DNA from 2 places in the Caballeronia sp. INML2 genome. Region 1 is predicted to be linked to the other one. Evidence: riboswitches for the same ligand, from Rfam matches in the RefSeq annotation. Region 1 holds a riboswitch; the other holds the start of a gene.
The links. Region 1 has a riboswitch for cobalamin ahead of cobG (precorrin-3B synthase). Riboswitches for the same ligand answer to the same signal wherever they lie in the genome.

Region 1 (7,551 bases):
ATTTCGCGCCAGTCGGCGGCATCGCGCCAGTCGTCGCCCGGCTGCGGCTGCCACGCGGGACGTCGCACCGCCCAGAGCGGCACGTCCGCGAGCGCACAGGCGGCGTGCGCGTGACGGCTCATCTGCGCGGCATACGGATGCGTCGCATCGACGACGAGCGCGATGTTCTCCGCGCGCAGATAGCGGGCAAGTCCGTCGATGCCGCCGAAGCCGCCGACGCGCACCGTGCACGTCAGGTCGCCCGGCACGCGCCCGAGGCCCGCGAGACTGTAGACATGCGCGGCGGGCAGTTCGCGCGCGATGGCGAGCGCGTCGCCGGTGCCGCCGAGCAGCAGCACGCGCTTCGAGTTTCCCGGCATTTCCTTACGCATGACTCGTCACGGCTTGCTCGCATGCAACAGCGTGATCGGCAGCGCCTGACGCCACGTATCGAAGCTGCCGAGCGGCTCCGCCTGCGCGACACCGATGCGCGTCAGCTCGCCGCCATGCCGCCCGCGCCATTCGACGAGCGCCGCCTCGCTTTGCAGCGTCACTGCATTGGCGACGAGCCGCCCGCCCTGACGCAGGCGCGCCCAGCACGCATCGAGCACGCCCGGCACCGTCAATCCCCCGCCGATGAATACGGCGTCAGGCGCGGGCAGGCCGTCGAGCGCGTCGGGCGCCTCGCCCTTCACGAGCTGCAGCGCGGGCACGCCGAGCGCGTCGCGGTTGTGCTCGATGAGACGCTGCCGGCTTTCGTTCGCTTCGATCGCAATCGCGCGGCACGCGCCATGCGCGCGCATCCATTCGATACCGATCGAGCCGCAACCCGCGCCGACATCCCACAAGAGTTCGCCCGGTTGCGGCGCGAGGCGCGCGAGCGTCACGGCACGCACGTCGCGCTTCGTGAGCTGGCCGTCGTGACGATAAGCGTCGTCGGGCAGGCCCGGCGTGAGCGGCGGACCCGCGTGCCCGGCGTGCGTGCGGCATTCGATCGCGACGAGATTGAGCGCGGCGACGAGGGGCTCGCGCCAGTCGTCGGCACGTTCGTCGATGCGGCGCTCCTCGTCCCCGCCCAGATGCTCGAAGACGGTCATGCGGCTCGCGCCGAAGCCATGCGCGGTCAGGAGCGCGGCCACGGCGGCGGGCGTCGCGCCGTCGGCGCTCAGCACGAGCAGACGCACGCCGCGATGCAGGCTCGCGAGCAGCGACGCGACCGGCCGCCCGACAAGCGATACGCACACGGCATCCTGCAGCGCCCAGTGCAAACGCGCCGCCGCGAACGACAGCGACGACGGCGCGGGAATGACGCGCATTTCGCCGTTGGCGACTTCACGCGCGAGCGTCGCGCCGACGCCAAAGCACATCGGATCGCCGCTCGCGAGCACGCATATGCGGGTCTTGCCGTCGCCGCGTCCGGCGAGCACGGCGTCGAGTGAAAAGGGTTTAGGCCACGGCACACGGCTCGCGGCAATGCGCGCCGGCAGCAACGCGAGATGGCGCTCGCCGCCGTGAATCGACTGGGCGTCGAGCAGCGCGCGGCGCGCGACGCGGGACAGGCCGTGCCAGCCATCTTCGCCGATCCCTACCACGGTCAGCCAGTTCGACATGCGCGGCCTCCTTCATGCGATTTGGAATGCGCTTCGGGCGGCGGCCCTGAAGCGCCTGGATGGTCGATAAAAGCGGGCATAATACAGGTCCGTCGGTGCCCGGAGTCGAAGAGACCCAGGGCCTAAGAGGGAACACAGAAAACTGTGGCTGCCCCCGCAATTGTACGCAGCGAGTCCGCGCTCCACTGCCACTGGTTTCTACCGGGAAGGCCGGCGCGAATGAAGACCTGCCAGCCAAGAGACCTGCCGACTCACCGCATTCGCGCGACGCCGACCGGGCGGGGTGTACCGGTTCGCTCATGACGCGCGAAGCCCAACGGGTCACGCTTTTGACTTCATTCGACCGCTCATCGCTCACGACCGCGCCGCGCGCTTTTGCGTGCCCGGGCCTGATGCGCATCGTGCCCGCGCGGGACGGCGGCCTCGCGCGCCTGCGACTGGCGGGCGGCGTGTCGAGCGCGCACGCGGCGCGGGCCGTTGCGCGGGCGGCGCGCGAATGCGGCTCCGGCGTGATCGAGGTGACCAATCGCGCGAATCTGCAGTTGCGCGGCATCCGCGACGACGCCCACGCCGCGCTGATCGACATTGCGCTCGAGGCGGGCCTCGGCCCCTCGACGGCCGGCGCCGACGACATCCGCAACGTGATGCTCAGTCCGCTCGCGAGCGACGACACGCGCGCGCTCGCCGATCGGATCATCGACGCGATGCAGGCCGACGCATCGCTTCATGCGCTCTCGCCCAAGTTCGCGCTGCAACTCGATGCCGGCGAGCGCCTCGCGATGCTCGATCATCCACACGACCTGTGGCTTTGCGCAATCGACGATGGCGCGCGCTTCGCGTTCGGCTTCGCGGGCACGATGCGGCAGCGTCCGTCCGGCGCGATTCATCGCAGCGATGTGGTGACGTTCGTGTCGGGCGTGCTGCGCAGGTTTCTCGCGCTGGCCACGCCAGAAGAGCATCGTATGCGCGATCTGCTCGCGCGTATCGGCGTCGCGCGCTTTCTCGAAGCATTCGATGTCGATGCAGCCGTTCAGAACTGGCGACGCGGACCCGCCGATGCATCGCTGCGCCTCGGCGCCCACGCGGAGCCGTTTCGCGCGACGTGGTACGCAGGCGCGCAAACACCCCTCGGACGCCTCGACGCGACCACGCTCGAAGCCCTCGCCGATATCGCCGACACGCAAGCCGAAGGCCGCCTGACGATGACGCCGTGGCAAAGCGTGCTGATACCCGGCATCGCTGCGCATGACGCGCATGACGTACTGCAGCGCCTTCACGCGCTCGGCCTTGCGATCGACCCGCGCGAACCGCTCGCGCGCCTCATCGCGTGCGCGGGCTCCGAAGGCTGCGCGAAAAGCCGCGCCGACACCAAAGCGGACGCGCATCGCCTCGCTTCGCTTCTGCCTTCGGATGAAGGCGAAGTGCATCTGAGCGGCTGCGAGCGTTCGTGCGCGGCGGCGCATCCGGTCCCGGTGACGCTCTATGCAGTCGCGCCGGGGCGCTATGACCTACATCGCGGCGCACGAACCGTTGCGCACGATCTGACCATCGAAGAGGCGGCCGGACGGCTCGCCCGGAGCCATGCCGATGCCTGACTACATCCGCGACGGAGCGGAGATTTATCGCCAGTCCTTTGCGACGATCCGCGCCGAAGCCGACCTCGCCGCCATTCCCGCCGATCTTGAAAAGCTCGCGGTGCGCCTGATCCATGCGTGCGGCATGGTCGATATCGTGAGCGATCTGCGCTTCTCTTGCGGTGCGGGCATCGCCGGCCGACGCGCGCTCGCAACCGGCGCGCCGATCCTGTGCGATGCGCGCATGGTCGCCGAAGGCATCACGCGCGCGCGGCTTCCCGCCGATAACCGTGTCGTCTGCACGTTGAGCGATCCATCGGTTCCCGAACGCGCCCGCGCGATGAACAACACGCGCTCGGCCGCCGCGCTCGAGTTGTGGCGGCCGCATCTCGAAGGCGCGATCGTGGCGATCGGCAATGCGCCCACCGCGCTCTTTCATCTGCTCGACATGCTCGATGCCGGCGCACCGAAACCCGCGCTCATCCTGGGCTTTCCGGTCGGTTTCATCGGCGCGGCGGAATCCAAGGCGATGCTCGCCGCCGATAGCCGCGGCGTGCCCTTCGTCGCCCTGCTCGGCCGCCGCGGCGGCAGCGCGATGGCGGCAGCGGCGGCGAACGCACTTGCTTCGGAGGCCGAATGATGCGCGGGCATCTCTTTGGATTGGGCGTCGGCCCGGGCGATCCCGAGCTGATCACGCTGAAGGCGCTGCGCTTGCTCAAGTCAGCTCCCGTAGTCGCTTATTTCGTCGCGAAGGGCAAGAAGGGCAATGCGTTCGGCATCATCGAATCGCATCTCGACGATACGCAGACGCGGCTGCCGCTCGTCTATCCGGTGACGACCGAGGCGCTCGAACCGCCGCTCTGCTACGAGACGATCATCAGCGCGTTCTACGACGAAGCCGCGCTCACGATCTCCGGTCATCTCGAAGCCGGGCGCGATGTCGCGGTGATCTGCGAAGGCGATCCGTTCTTCTACGGCTCGTACATGTATCTGCACGACCGTCTCGCCGGACGCTTCGATGCGCATGTGGTGCCCGGCGTATGCTCGATGCTCGGCGGCGTCGCGGTGCTGGGCGTGCCGCTCGTGTATCGCAACCAGAGTCTCTCGGTGCTGTCGGGCGTGTTGCCGGAAGACGATCTGAAGCGCCGTCTCGAAGCGGCGGACGCGGCCGTCATCATGAAGCTCGGCCGCAACTTCGAGAAGGTGCGGCGCGTTCTCAGCGAGCTCGGACTCGATGAACGCGCGCTATACGTCGAGCGCGCGACGATGGCCAATCAACGCATCGTGCCGCTCGATGAAGTCGATCCGATGGCGTCGCCGTATTTCTCGCTGCTCGTCGTGCCGGGGAAGAAATGGCGCGCGTGAGCTCTTCCATGCCGATGGCGATCGTCGTGCTCGGTGCGGGGGCGCTCGACACGGCGCGGCGCATTCAGGCGAAATTCCAGCAATCGCGCGTGCATGGCCTCGCCCGCCGCGTGAACGCGGACATCGCGTATGACGACTTCGGGGCGCACGTGCGCGCGCTGTATGCATCGGGCACGCCGGTCGTCGCGCTGTGCTCGGCGGGCATCGTGATTCGCGCGCTCGCGTCATCTCTTGCCGACAAGGGCGCCGAACCACCCGTGCTCGCCGTTGCACAGGATGGCAGCGCGGTCGTCCCGCTGCTCGGCGGCATGAGCGGCGTGAACGTGCTGGCGCGCGAAATCGGCACTGCGCTCGGTGTCGCGCCCGCGATCACGACGAGCGGCGAACTGCGCTTCGGTCAATGTCTGCTCGCGCCGCCCGAAGGTTACGCCCTCGCGGATATCGAGCAAGGCAAGCGCTTCGTGTCCGGTCTGCTCGCGGGCGACGCCACGCGCATCGAAGGCCACGCGCCCTGGCTCGACGATGCCGACCTGCCCCGCGCCGACCATGCGCGTTTTGCCGTGCGCATCACGCCCTTCGCTGCGCACGATGATGACAATCTCGTGATCCATCCGCGTTGCGTGCTCGCGTGGATCGGGCATGTATCGCCCGATGACGATGTCGCTGAACGCATGCGTGCGGTCATGCGCGCGCAGGGACTATCGCCGCTTGCGCTCGCGGCCCTGGCAGCGCCTGTGCGTTACATGACGACGCGATCACTGGAAGACGCCGCGCATGCCTTGAATGTGCCCCTGCGCTTTTGCGATGCCGCGCCATTCGACGCCGGCGATGCGCCGCGCATCGCATTGCACGTAAGCGATGCGCCCATCGACGCGCAATCGATCGGGCGTGCGCGCGGCACGCTGACCGTGATCGGACTCGGCCCCGGCAGCGCGGAACTGATGACGCCGGCCGCACGCGCCGCGCTCGTCGCAGCGCAAGACGTGCTCGGCTACGAAACCTATGTGCGCATGGCTGGTCCTTTCCGTGACGATCAGCGCGTGCACATGACCGACAACCGCGAGGAACTGCAACGCGCGCGTCACGCCTTCGAACTGGCGAGCGAGGGACGGCGCGTGGTCGTGGTGTCATCGGGCGATCCGGGCGTCTTCGCGATGGCCGCCGCCGTGCTCGAAGCACTGGACGAAGGCCACGCGGCGCATCCCGAATGGAGCGCGGTGAAACTCGCCATCGTGCCGGGCGTGTCGGCATCGCTCGCGACCGCCGCGCGTGCAGGCGCGCCGCTGGGCCACGATTTCTGCGTGCTGTCGCTGTCGGATAACCTGAAGCCGTGGAGCGTGATCGAGAAACGCATCGCGCATGCGGGCGAAGCCGATCTCGTGATGGCGTTCTATAACCCGCTGTCGAAAGCGCGGCCGTGGCAATTCGATCGTGCGATCGGCATCGTGAAGCGTTATCGCGATCCGCACACGCCCGTCGTGCTGGGAAGAGACATCGGACGCCCGGCTGAAGCGTTGCGCGTCGTCACGCTTGGCGAACTGAAAAGCGAACTCGTCGATATGCGGACGATGGTGATCGTCGGTTCATCGACCACGCGTGTAGTCGGTGATTGGGTCTATACGCCGCGATGGTATGAGTAATCATCGCCTTCGCTCAGCGCATCGGCGGTGATGTATCGTGCGCCCCAGTCATGCGCGAGTGCCTTGCCGCGTCCGGCTGGAATCGAACCCTCTTCGAAATCGACGACGACGATCTCATCCGCCGACGCCGGCGCCTGCGGCTTTTCATTCGTGCGCCCGTCGGTCAGCACCCACAACCAGCGCCGTTGCGACGGTCTTTGTCTTGCCGCGCGTTCGAGCACCGTGGCGGCGCTCGCCAACCCGAGCGTAAGCGGCGTGCCGCCACCGCCGCCGATCGGCGCGACCCAGCGTTCATTGAACCAATGCGCCACGCCCGGCTGCCGACGCACTTCGGCACGCCCGCCGCCGAAGCACACGAGCGCGATCTTCGCGCGCTCGCGATAGGCCCGATCGAACAACGCAACGAGCATGCCTTTCGCGCGCGCAAGCCGCTCGCCCGCGAGCATCGAGCCGGAGCAATCGAGGAGAAAGCAATGCAGCACCGCGCCCTCGCCCTGCGTGCGTCGATAGCGAAGATGCCGCGCCTCGAAACGCATCGACCGCTTCGCGCGCAACGTGGACAGCCAGTCGATCGACGCGCTCGCGTCACCCTCGCGCCCAGCGTAGCGGCCTTTCGTGCGCGATTCGTTCCATCGAGGGCGACGCCCTGCGTCGAGGGCATCCGCGTCTCGCCTTCGATGGATCAGGCTTTTTTTGCGGCGAGCGACCTCACTTCCTTGACCTTCGCGGTTCCGGCCGGCTCCGGCGGCATGTAGCCCCAGTCGGATTCCGCCGCGCTCGCATCCCGCGGCGCGGGTTCACGTCCGGCCGGTTCGCGTGAAGGCGATCCGGCTTCTCGCCGGCGATGCTTCAACACCGCATCGGCGACACGCTCGACATGCGTTACGGCCACGTTCGCTGCATTCTCCAACGCGGCCAGCGCCCGCGCCGCGCGCAGCATCACGATGTCCGCACGCAAGCCGTCCACATGCGCCTCGATGCAAAGCTCGCTCACGCGCGCATGAACCGCATCGTCGAAATCGAATTGCGTGAGCGCCGCGCGCGCCGCATGAATGCGCTCGGCCAGCGACGCCTGTTCGGTCGCGTGCCGCGCGCGAAACGCATCGGGATCGGTATCGAATGCAAGCCGCGACTTGACGATGCGCTGCCGCACGAGCGCATCGAAGCAATTGCTCATCTCCACAGCCAGACCAAAACGATCCAGCAGTTGCGGGCGCAACTCGCCCTCTTCCGGATTCATCGTGCCGATCAGCACGAAGCGCGCGTCATGCCGGTGCGAAATGCCATCGCGTTCGACGATGTTGACGCCGCTCGCCGCGACATCGAGCAACTGATCGACGAGCGGATTCGGCAGAAGATTCACTTCATCGACATACAGCACGC
Region 2 (7,551 bases), on a different contig from region 1:
TGCGCACGAAACGGACCGTGGAGCTGACGCCCGTCGGCAAGGACCTGCTGCCGGAAGTCCGCCGCCTGCTTGCAAGCGCCGATGCGCTGCGTCCGCTCGCGCAATCGCTCGCGCGCGGCGAGGCGGGCGTGCTGTCACTCGCGTTCGTCTCCACCGCCGATTACGGCCTTTTGCCGGCGCTGCTGCGCGAGTTCGGCGCGCGCTATCCCGGCGTGCGGCTGCAACTCACCGAGGCGACGAGCGACGTGCAGATCGAGGAACTCGTCGCCGGGCGCATCGACGCGGGCCTGGTAATTCCGCCGCTGCCGCCGCGCCATGCCACGTCGCTCTCGTATGTGTCCGTAGCGCGCGAGCCGCTCGTCATTGCGATGTCCGCCGATGCTGCGCAGGACCTGGGGCAGGGCGCCGACGAATGGGCCGATACGCCCGTCGATCTGCACGATCTCGCCGCCGCGCCGCTCGTCGTCTTTCCGAGGCGTCTCGCGCCGGGTTTGTATGACATCATCATGGGCTGCTACGGCGCGGCCGGCCTCACGCCGCGCATCGGCCAGGAGGCGATCCAGATGCAGACCATCGTGAGCCTCGTGTCCGCCGGCATGGGCGTGGCGCTCGTGCCGCATTCGCTGCGTCATCTGCGGCGCACGGGTGTCGTGTATCGTCCTCTGCGCCCGCTGAACGCGTCGGCGATGCTCGTCGAAACCGGCCTCGTCTGGCGCGCGGCTGAAGTGAGCCCGGTGCTCGCGGGGTTCATCGAGATCGTTCGTTCGCGGGCCGAAACTGCGGGTTCGGTATGATTCGCCCTTGTAGTTCGCTCAAGCTCCCACATCAGAATGCTCATACATCCCAATTTCGATCCCGTCGCGATTCATCTCGGACCGCTCGCCGTGCGCTGGTACGGCCTTATGTATCTGGTGGCGTTCATATCGGCCATCGTCATCGGCCGGCTGCGTCTGCGCCTGCCTTACGTGGCGGCGCAGGGCTGGACCGCCAAGGACATCGACGACATGCTGTTTTATGGCGTCCTCGGCACGATCCTCGGCGGGCGCATCGGCTACGTGATCTTCTACAAGGCGAGCTATTACGCGGCGCATCCGCTCGACATCTTCAAGGTGTGGGAAGGCGGGATGTCGTTTCACGGCGGCTTTCTCGGCGTGACGCTCGCGATGGTGCTGTTCGCGTATCACCGCAAGCGCACCTGGCTGCAGGTAACGGATTTCGTCGCGCCGATGGTGCCGCTCGGTCTTGCGGCGGGGCGTCTCGGCAACTTCATCAATGGCGAGTTGTGGGGCCGCGTGACGAGCCCGAACGCGCCGTGGGCGATGCTCTTCCAGAGCTCGACGAACGACGACGCGATCTGGCTTGCGAAGAATCCGCAACTCGACGCGCAATACCATCTCACGGAAATCTTCCAGCGCTATCACATGCTGCCGCGTCATCCGTCGCAACTGTACGAGATCGCGCTCGAAGGACTCGTGCTGTTCATCGTGATCTGGACGTTTTCGCGCAAGCAGCGTCCCGTCGGCGCGATCTCCGCGCTGTTTCTGATCGGTTATGGACTGGCGCGCTTCACTGTGGAATTCGCGCGTGAGCCGGACGACTATCTCGGCCTTCTCGCGCTCGGCCTCTCGATGGGCCAATGGCTCTCGCTGCCGATGATCATCGTGGGCGTGCTGGTGATGGTGTGGGCGTACAAGCGCAATCTGCGCCTGCCGCCCGAATCCGCGAAAGCCTGAGCTTTGCGGGGCAGCACGCCCCGCATCGTTCAACGCCCCATCTGCACCGAACCGGAGACGTCGACGGTCACTGTCGTCGTGCCGGCTTCCATCGCGATGGGGGCGGCCATCTTCGCATCGGCGCTCATCGCGCGCGATTGCATCATCATGACCGGGCGCGGCTGAACGCCGCTATGTCCGACGTTCACTTCCCGAATCGTGTAATTGCTGTAGCCGAACCCTTGCGCGGCGGCTTGCGCCTGCTTGCGGAACGAATCGATGGCTTGCGTGACGAGCTTCTGCTCGGCCGCGCGCTGCGCCTCGGGCGACAGCGAGAACGCGACGCTGCCTACCTGCATCGACGAGCTCATCTTGCCCGCGAGCTTCGACGCCGCCGCGAAGTCATGCGATTCGAGCACGACTTCCGTGCGGCCTCGCCATGCGGAGATCTTGCCGTCACGGTCCGTTGCCGGATACACGGTGAATGAGCCGCTCTTCGCGGTCACGCCGTCGACGCCCCTCGCTTCGCGCAAGGCGGCCTCGGCGCGCTGATTGAGCGTACTGGTGAGAGACGAGGGATCGGCCGCTTCCTGCTCGTAGAAGAGCGTGATGTTGACGACATCCTGCGGCACTTGCGCGCTTGCCTGTGCCGAAAGAGAAAGCACGCCTGAAGGCTGCGGCTGCGTGATGACCGTTTGCGCGGCGGCCGTTTGGGAAAGCGTGAACGCTGCGCCCGACATCGCGAGGAGCGCGAGCGCGGCAGCGGTTTTCTTGTTGATCATCGAAGGACTCCGAACGCGGGATATCGCGTGATTCGCGACGGGATTTAGGCGCGGCCTTCGTGTCGTAAGTTCCTTGTTAGACGAGTTGTTCGGTAATAAATCGCCACTGCGCTTCTGTTACCGGCGTGATCGACAGGCGATTGCCGCGCGCGAGCACCTGCATGTCCGCGAGCGCCTCATGCTCGCGCAACGTGGCGAGAGAAATGAGCGGCGTCTTCTTCACGAACTCGACATCGACGAGCATCCAGCGCGGCGTTTCCTGCGTGGACTTGGGATCGTAGTAATCGCTCTTCGGATCGAACTGAGTGGGATCGGGATACGCCGTCGAGCACACTTTCGCGATGCCCGCGATGCCAGGCTCCGGACAACTCGAATGATAGAAAAGCACACCGTCGCCGAGCTGCATCTGATCGCGCATGAAGTTGCGCGCCTGATAGTTGCGCACGCCCGTCCACGGCAAGGTTTTATTCGGCGCGTGCGCGAGGTGATCGATGCTCGCTTCGTCCGGTTCGGACTTCATCAGCCAGTAGCGCATGATGGTTCGCTATGCGGAAATCGTCGATGCAAATGAAAACGGCATCGGAAAAACCGATGCCGTTTCTTGAATGGGTCCCCGCCACGGCCGCTAGGCCGGCATCCTGAACCTGGGTTCAAGATTGGTCGCGGTAAGCAACACTTCGGGTACATCGGACTAGCGACGCGCGCGCCCGTGCTGCAAGGTTCCGCAACCGTGCCAATGTAGCATTGGTTCAAGGAATATATGACCTTGGCGAACCAGGCAGGGAACCGTCACTCTACACCAATCGTTTGCCTTATGCAGCCTCTCGGGAGCAAATCGGCAGTTTCTTTTTTCGATTGATATTGCGTGCTGATTGACTCAGCGCGCAGACGTCTCACTGCGCTTCATACTGCGCAATGACCGCGCCCAGTTGTTCGTTCATCGAATGCATCGTGCGGCGGATTTCCTCGGCGGGGAAGGCCTCGCCGTGACGCACGCTGTCCTGCAGCTTAAGCAATTCCGACGCCAGCGAAAGCGCTGCCATCACCGCGATGCGATCCGTGCCGCGCACGCTGCTCGCATTACGCACCTTGTTCATCTCGGCATCGACGCGCGCGACGGCTTCGCGCAATGCGCCTTCCGTTTCCGGCGAGCACGCGAGGCGATACGGCTGCCCGAGAATGGATACTTCGATCTGCGTGGTCGTCATGCCTTCTCTCCTTGATGATGCTCGCCGTGCAATTCCGCTTCCTGTGCTTCCCGGGAATCGGCGTCGAGGAGATCGAGTTGATTGTCGGATTCGGCATGTTGCGCGGACTTCGCGCGGGGCAGCTTTTCGAGAATGGCGTTGAGGCGTACTTGCGCGTCGTCGATTTTCGCGGAGAGCGAGTCGCGTTCGGATTGCAGCGTATCGCGCTCTTCACGCACTTGCGCAAGTTCGGCCTGCACGTTCGCATAGTCGGCGCGCAGTTGTTCGAGTTGTTCTTGCAGCGCCTGACGCGCCTGATTGTGGCGCTCGCTGATCTGGATCAGCCGGCCGATATTTCCTGACAGTGATTCGAGTTCGTTGAGCATGTGCTGCGTCCTCTAAAGACCTCGCATTTTAGCGCGGTTCAACGGAGCTTCCGATAATTGTCTCGTTTCGAGACGTAACAGCATGCGATCTCGCGCTTAATCCTTCGAATCAAGCGCATGTCGCCATGCATTCGTGTGCAGAAAAGGCGAGCGCTGGTCATCGCTCGTGGGGACAGGCCGGCCGATTCTCGTTCGATTCGTCATGTGCCGCGCTACTCTGTCCGTGCCGTTTTCTTGACGGCCCCAACCCGCGCTCCTACACTTGCCGCACTTTTTGGTGCTCGCATTCGCGGATCTCGCGGATGCAGTCAAACGGGAAACAGGGAGCGAAGTCTCCGAAGTCCGACCGGGACCCACCCGGGATGAGCCAACCTGTGCTGCCCCCGCAACGGTAAGCGACCGCAACGCAAGTTGCAAGTCGTCTCATGCGCGTTTTTGCAGCGCAAACGTGTGGATTTTCATCACACCGGGTTTGTTATTCGAATCCACTGCAAGAAACGTGTCGACGCCACTGCGCACGATGCGCGGGAAGGCGAGACGATCCGTCGTCAGCCCGGATACCGGCCAGAGTTCGACGCATCGGCGCTCAATGCGCAAGTGCGTTCGTCGCGCATCGTCCTCGCGGGGAGCGGGGTCGCGCTCATGCGAAACGGAACTTCACTCATGGTATTGCCACAGGCCGCGCTCAAGAACGGCCCCACTCGTCATGTCGCGCTCGTTGCAGCGGTCTTCGGCTCGGCGCTCCCCGGCGCGGCGCACGCCGCCGACGGCGCCTCGCAAACGCTTGCCCCAGTCGTCGTCACCGCGACGCGCGCGCCGCAGCCGCTCGCCGAATCGATCCCGCAGACATCGGCGTTCGATGAACAGGACATCGCCGATGCCAACGCCGACGATGCGCTCGGCCTCGTCGCGCTCGCGCCCGGCGTGCAGGTCACGCGCAACGGCGGACCGGGCGCGAATTCGGGCGTCTACATACGCGGCGCGGCGTCGTCGCAATCGCTCGTTCTGATCGATGGCGTGCGCGTCGAATCGGTGTCGCTCGGCGCGGCGCAGCTATCGCAATTGATGCTCGATGAGATCGGGCGCGTCGAGGTCGTGAACGGCAATGTATCGGCGTTGTACGGCTCGAATGCGATTGGCGGGGTCGTGCAGATCTTCACCAGGGAAGGCGAGCCGCATCCGCCGCGCTTCGCTTTCGAGGCCGAGTACGGCAGCTATCACACGCAGCGTCAATCGGCGGGCGTGAACGGCGCGCTCGACAAGGACGGCCGCACGACCTTCAGCCTGAACGTGTCACGCGAAAAGACCGATGGATTCTCGTCGATCGATCCGGCGATCGCGCCCGGCGCGAATCCTAACGCGAACGGCTATCTGAACGAGAGCGTCGCGGCGACGCTGCGCCACCGGTTCAGCGACAAGTGGGATGCGGGCGTGCGCTTCATGCAATCGAACGGCATCGACAGTTTCGACGATGCCTACGGCCAGCCATCCGACATCAACGAAGCGCACGATCGCGTGCGTTCGGCGTCGGTGTTCGCGAATGGCAGGATCACCGACAACTGGACCACGCACTTCACGGTCGCGCAGGGGCAGGATCGCGCGAATATCGAGCAGAACGGCGTCTATACGAGCCGCTTCGACTCGGAGAATCGGCAATACACGTGGCAGAACGATTTCAGGATCACCGATGCGCACACGCTGTTGTCCGGTTACGAGCATCTCGATCAGACGCTCGATTCCGACCAGTTCACGGCGCCCGATCGTCACGTGAATTCGGTGTTCGCGGGCTACGTGGGGCACATCGGCGCGAACGATTTGCAGGCGAATCTGCGGCACGATCAGTATTCCGATTTCGGCGGCGCGAACAGCTACTATCTGGGCTACGCATATCACTTCGATGCGCACTGGAAGGCGAGCGCGAGCTATGCGGCTTCGTTTCGCGCGCCGAGCTTCGACGACCTCTACTATCCGTTCAGCGGCAATCCGTCGATCCAGCCGGAGCGCAGCCATTCGGTCGAGGCGGCGTTGCAGTACGCATCGAATGCGCTCGGCGTGATGCGCGTGACGCTGTTCCAGACGCGCTATTCGAATCTGATCGACTATGTTTCCGACGGCGGGTTCTACTATGTCGCGCAGAACGTCGGGCGCGCGAAAGTGCAGGGCATCGAGGGATCGTGGGCGGGACATGTCGGCGCAACCGACGTGCGCGCGGGCGTCACGTTCCAGAATCCCGTCGACGAGACGAATCACGAGGATCTGACGCGGCGCGCGCGGCATTTCGCGACGCTCACGGTGCATCGCACGATCGCGCGCTGGCGCGTCGGCGGCGAGTGGATCATGAGCGGAGAGCGCCACGATTACGATTCGACGCTCGCGGGTTACGGCATCGTGAATCTTTCGGCGCGCTATGACGTCTCGAAGTCGTGGTACGTCACAGCGCGCATCGACAACCTGTTCGACAAGGACTATGAACTTGCGTACTCGTACAACACGCCGCGGCGCGGCGCCTATATCACGCTCGGCTGGCATCCGTCGTGAGCAACGCGCCTGAGTGTCTCCAGCGTGCGCGTGCGATGAACGCGAGCCGCGCGGCCGCGATCTGGATCGCGCTCGCCGTGGCGACGTTCATCGTGCTCGTCGCGTCGCTCGCGATGGGCAGTGTCGCGTTGCCCATGTCGCGTGCGCTCGGCGCGCTCGTTCGCTCGCACGCCGCGATGCCCGATATCGCCGATGAGATCGTGCTCACCTTGCGGCTGCCGCGCGCGCTCGCGGGCTTCGCATCGGGCGCGCTGCTCGCGATGGCGGGTGCGCTGCTGCAAGTGCTGTTGCGCAATCCGCTCGCGGAGCCGTACGTGCTCGGCGTATCCGGCGGCGCCGCGACGTTCGCGCTTGCCGCGATGCTCGCATCGGTGCCGTGGTGGGGCGTCGATATCGCGGCGTGCGCGGGCGCGTTCGCATCGATCGTCGTCGTGCTCGGACTCGCGCGCAAGGATCTCAGGCAGAGCGCTCAGGATGCGTCGCCGCGACTATTGCTCACGGGCGTCGTGATCGCATCGGGATGGGGCGCGCTGATCACGCTGATGCTGAGCATCGCGCCCGAGAACCGGCTGCGCGGCATGATCTTCTGGCTGACGGGCGATCTCAATGGCGCGGCTGCGCCGTGGCCTGCGTTGATTGCGCTCGCTGTCGCGCTCGTCGCCATCGTTCCTGTCGCGCCGCAATTGAACGTGCTTCTGCGCGGCGATGCCACCGCGCGTGCGCTCGGCGTGCCGGTCGAACGATTGCGCCTGCGTGTGTATCTCGTCGCGTCGATCGCCGCGGCGGCTGCGGTGACGACGGCGGGAACCATCGGCTTCGTCGGCCTCGTCGTGCCGCATCTGCTGCGCCTCGCGTTCGGCAACGATCAGCGCATGCTCGTGCCCGCCGCCGCGCTCGCGGGCGGCCTCGCCGTGATGGCCGCCGATCTGGCCGCGCGCACCGTGAT

Region 2: linked by a shared signal. The riboswitch ahead of NCT32_RS03105 (TonB-dependent receptor domain-containing protein) and the one ahead of cobG (precorrin-3B synthase) in region 1 are both predicted to bind cobalamin.

The regions. Positions count from the first base shown of each region.
Region 1 is NZ_JALQDH010000049.1:56,421-63,971, forward strand. Features, by position in the region: gene NCT32_RS18060 (cobalt-precorrin-6A reductase) at 1-359, opposite strand, end outside; gene NCT32_RS18065 (bifunctional cobalt-precorrin-7 (C(5))-methyltransferase/cobalt-precorrin-6B (C(15))-methyltransferase) at 378-1,589, opposite strand; cobalamin riboswitch at 1,666-1,855, shown strand; gene cobG (precorrin-3B synthase) at 1,889-3,184, shown strand; gene NCT32_RS18075 (precorrin-8X methylmutase) at 3,177-3,803, shown strand; gene NCT32_RS18080 (precorrin-2 C(20)-methyltransferase) at 3,800-4,528, shown strand; gene cobJ (precorrin-3B C(17)-methyltransferase) at 4,516-6,168, shown strand; gene NCT32_RS18090 (VWA domain-containing protein) at 6,144-6,704, opposite strand; gene NCT32_RS18095 (ATP-binding protein) at 6,851-7,551, opposite strand, start outside.
Region 2 is NZ_JALQDH010000010.1:50,233-57,783, forward strand. Features, by position in the region: gene NCT32_RS03070 (LysR family transcriptional regulator) at 1-794, shown strand, start outside; gene lgt (prolipoprotein diacylglyceryl transferase) at 831-1,733, shown strand; gene NCT32_RS03080 (SIMPL domain-containing protein) at 1,763-2,494, opposite strand; gene NCT32_RS03085 (EVE domain-containing protein) at 2,571-3,029, opposite strand; RNA gene ssrS (6S RNA) at 3,101-3,282, opposite strand; gene NCT32_RS03095 (cell division protein ZapA) at 3,388-3,702, opposite strand; gene NCT32_RS03100 (hypothetical protein) at 3,699-4,067, opposite strand; cobalamin riboswitch at 4,326-4,651, shown strand; gene NCT32_RS03105 (TonB-dependent receptor domain-containing protein) at 4,731-6,605, shown strand; gene NCT32_RS03110 (iron ABC transporter permease) at 6,641-7,551, shown strand, end outside.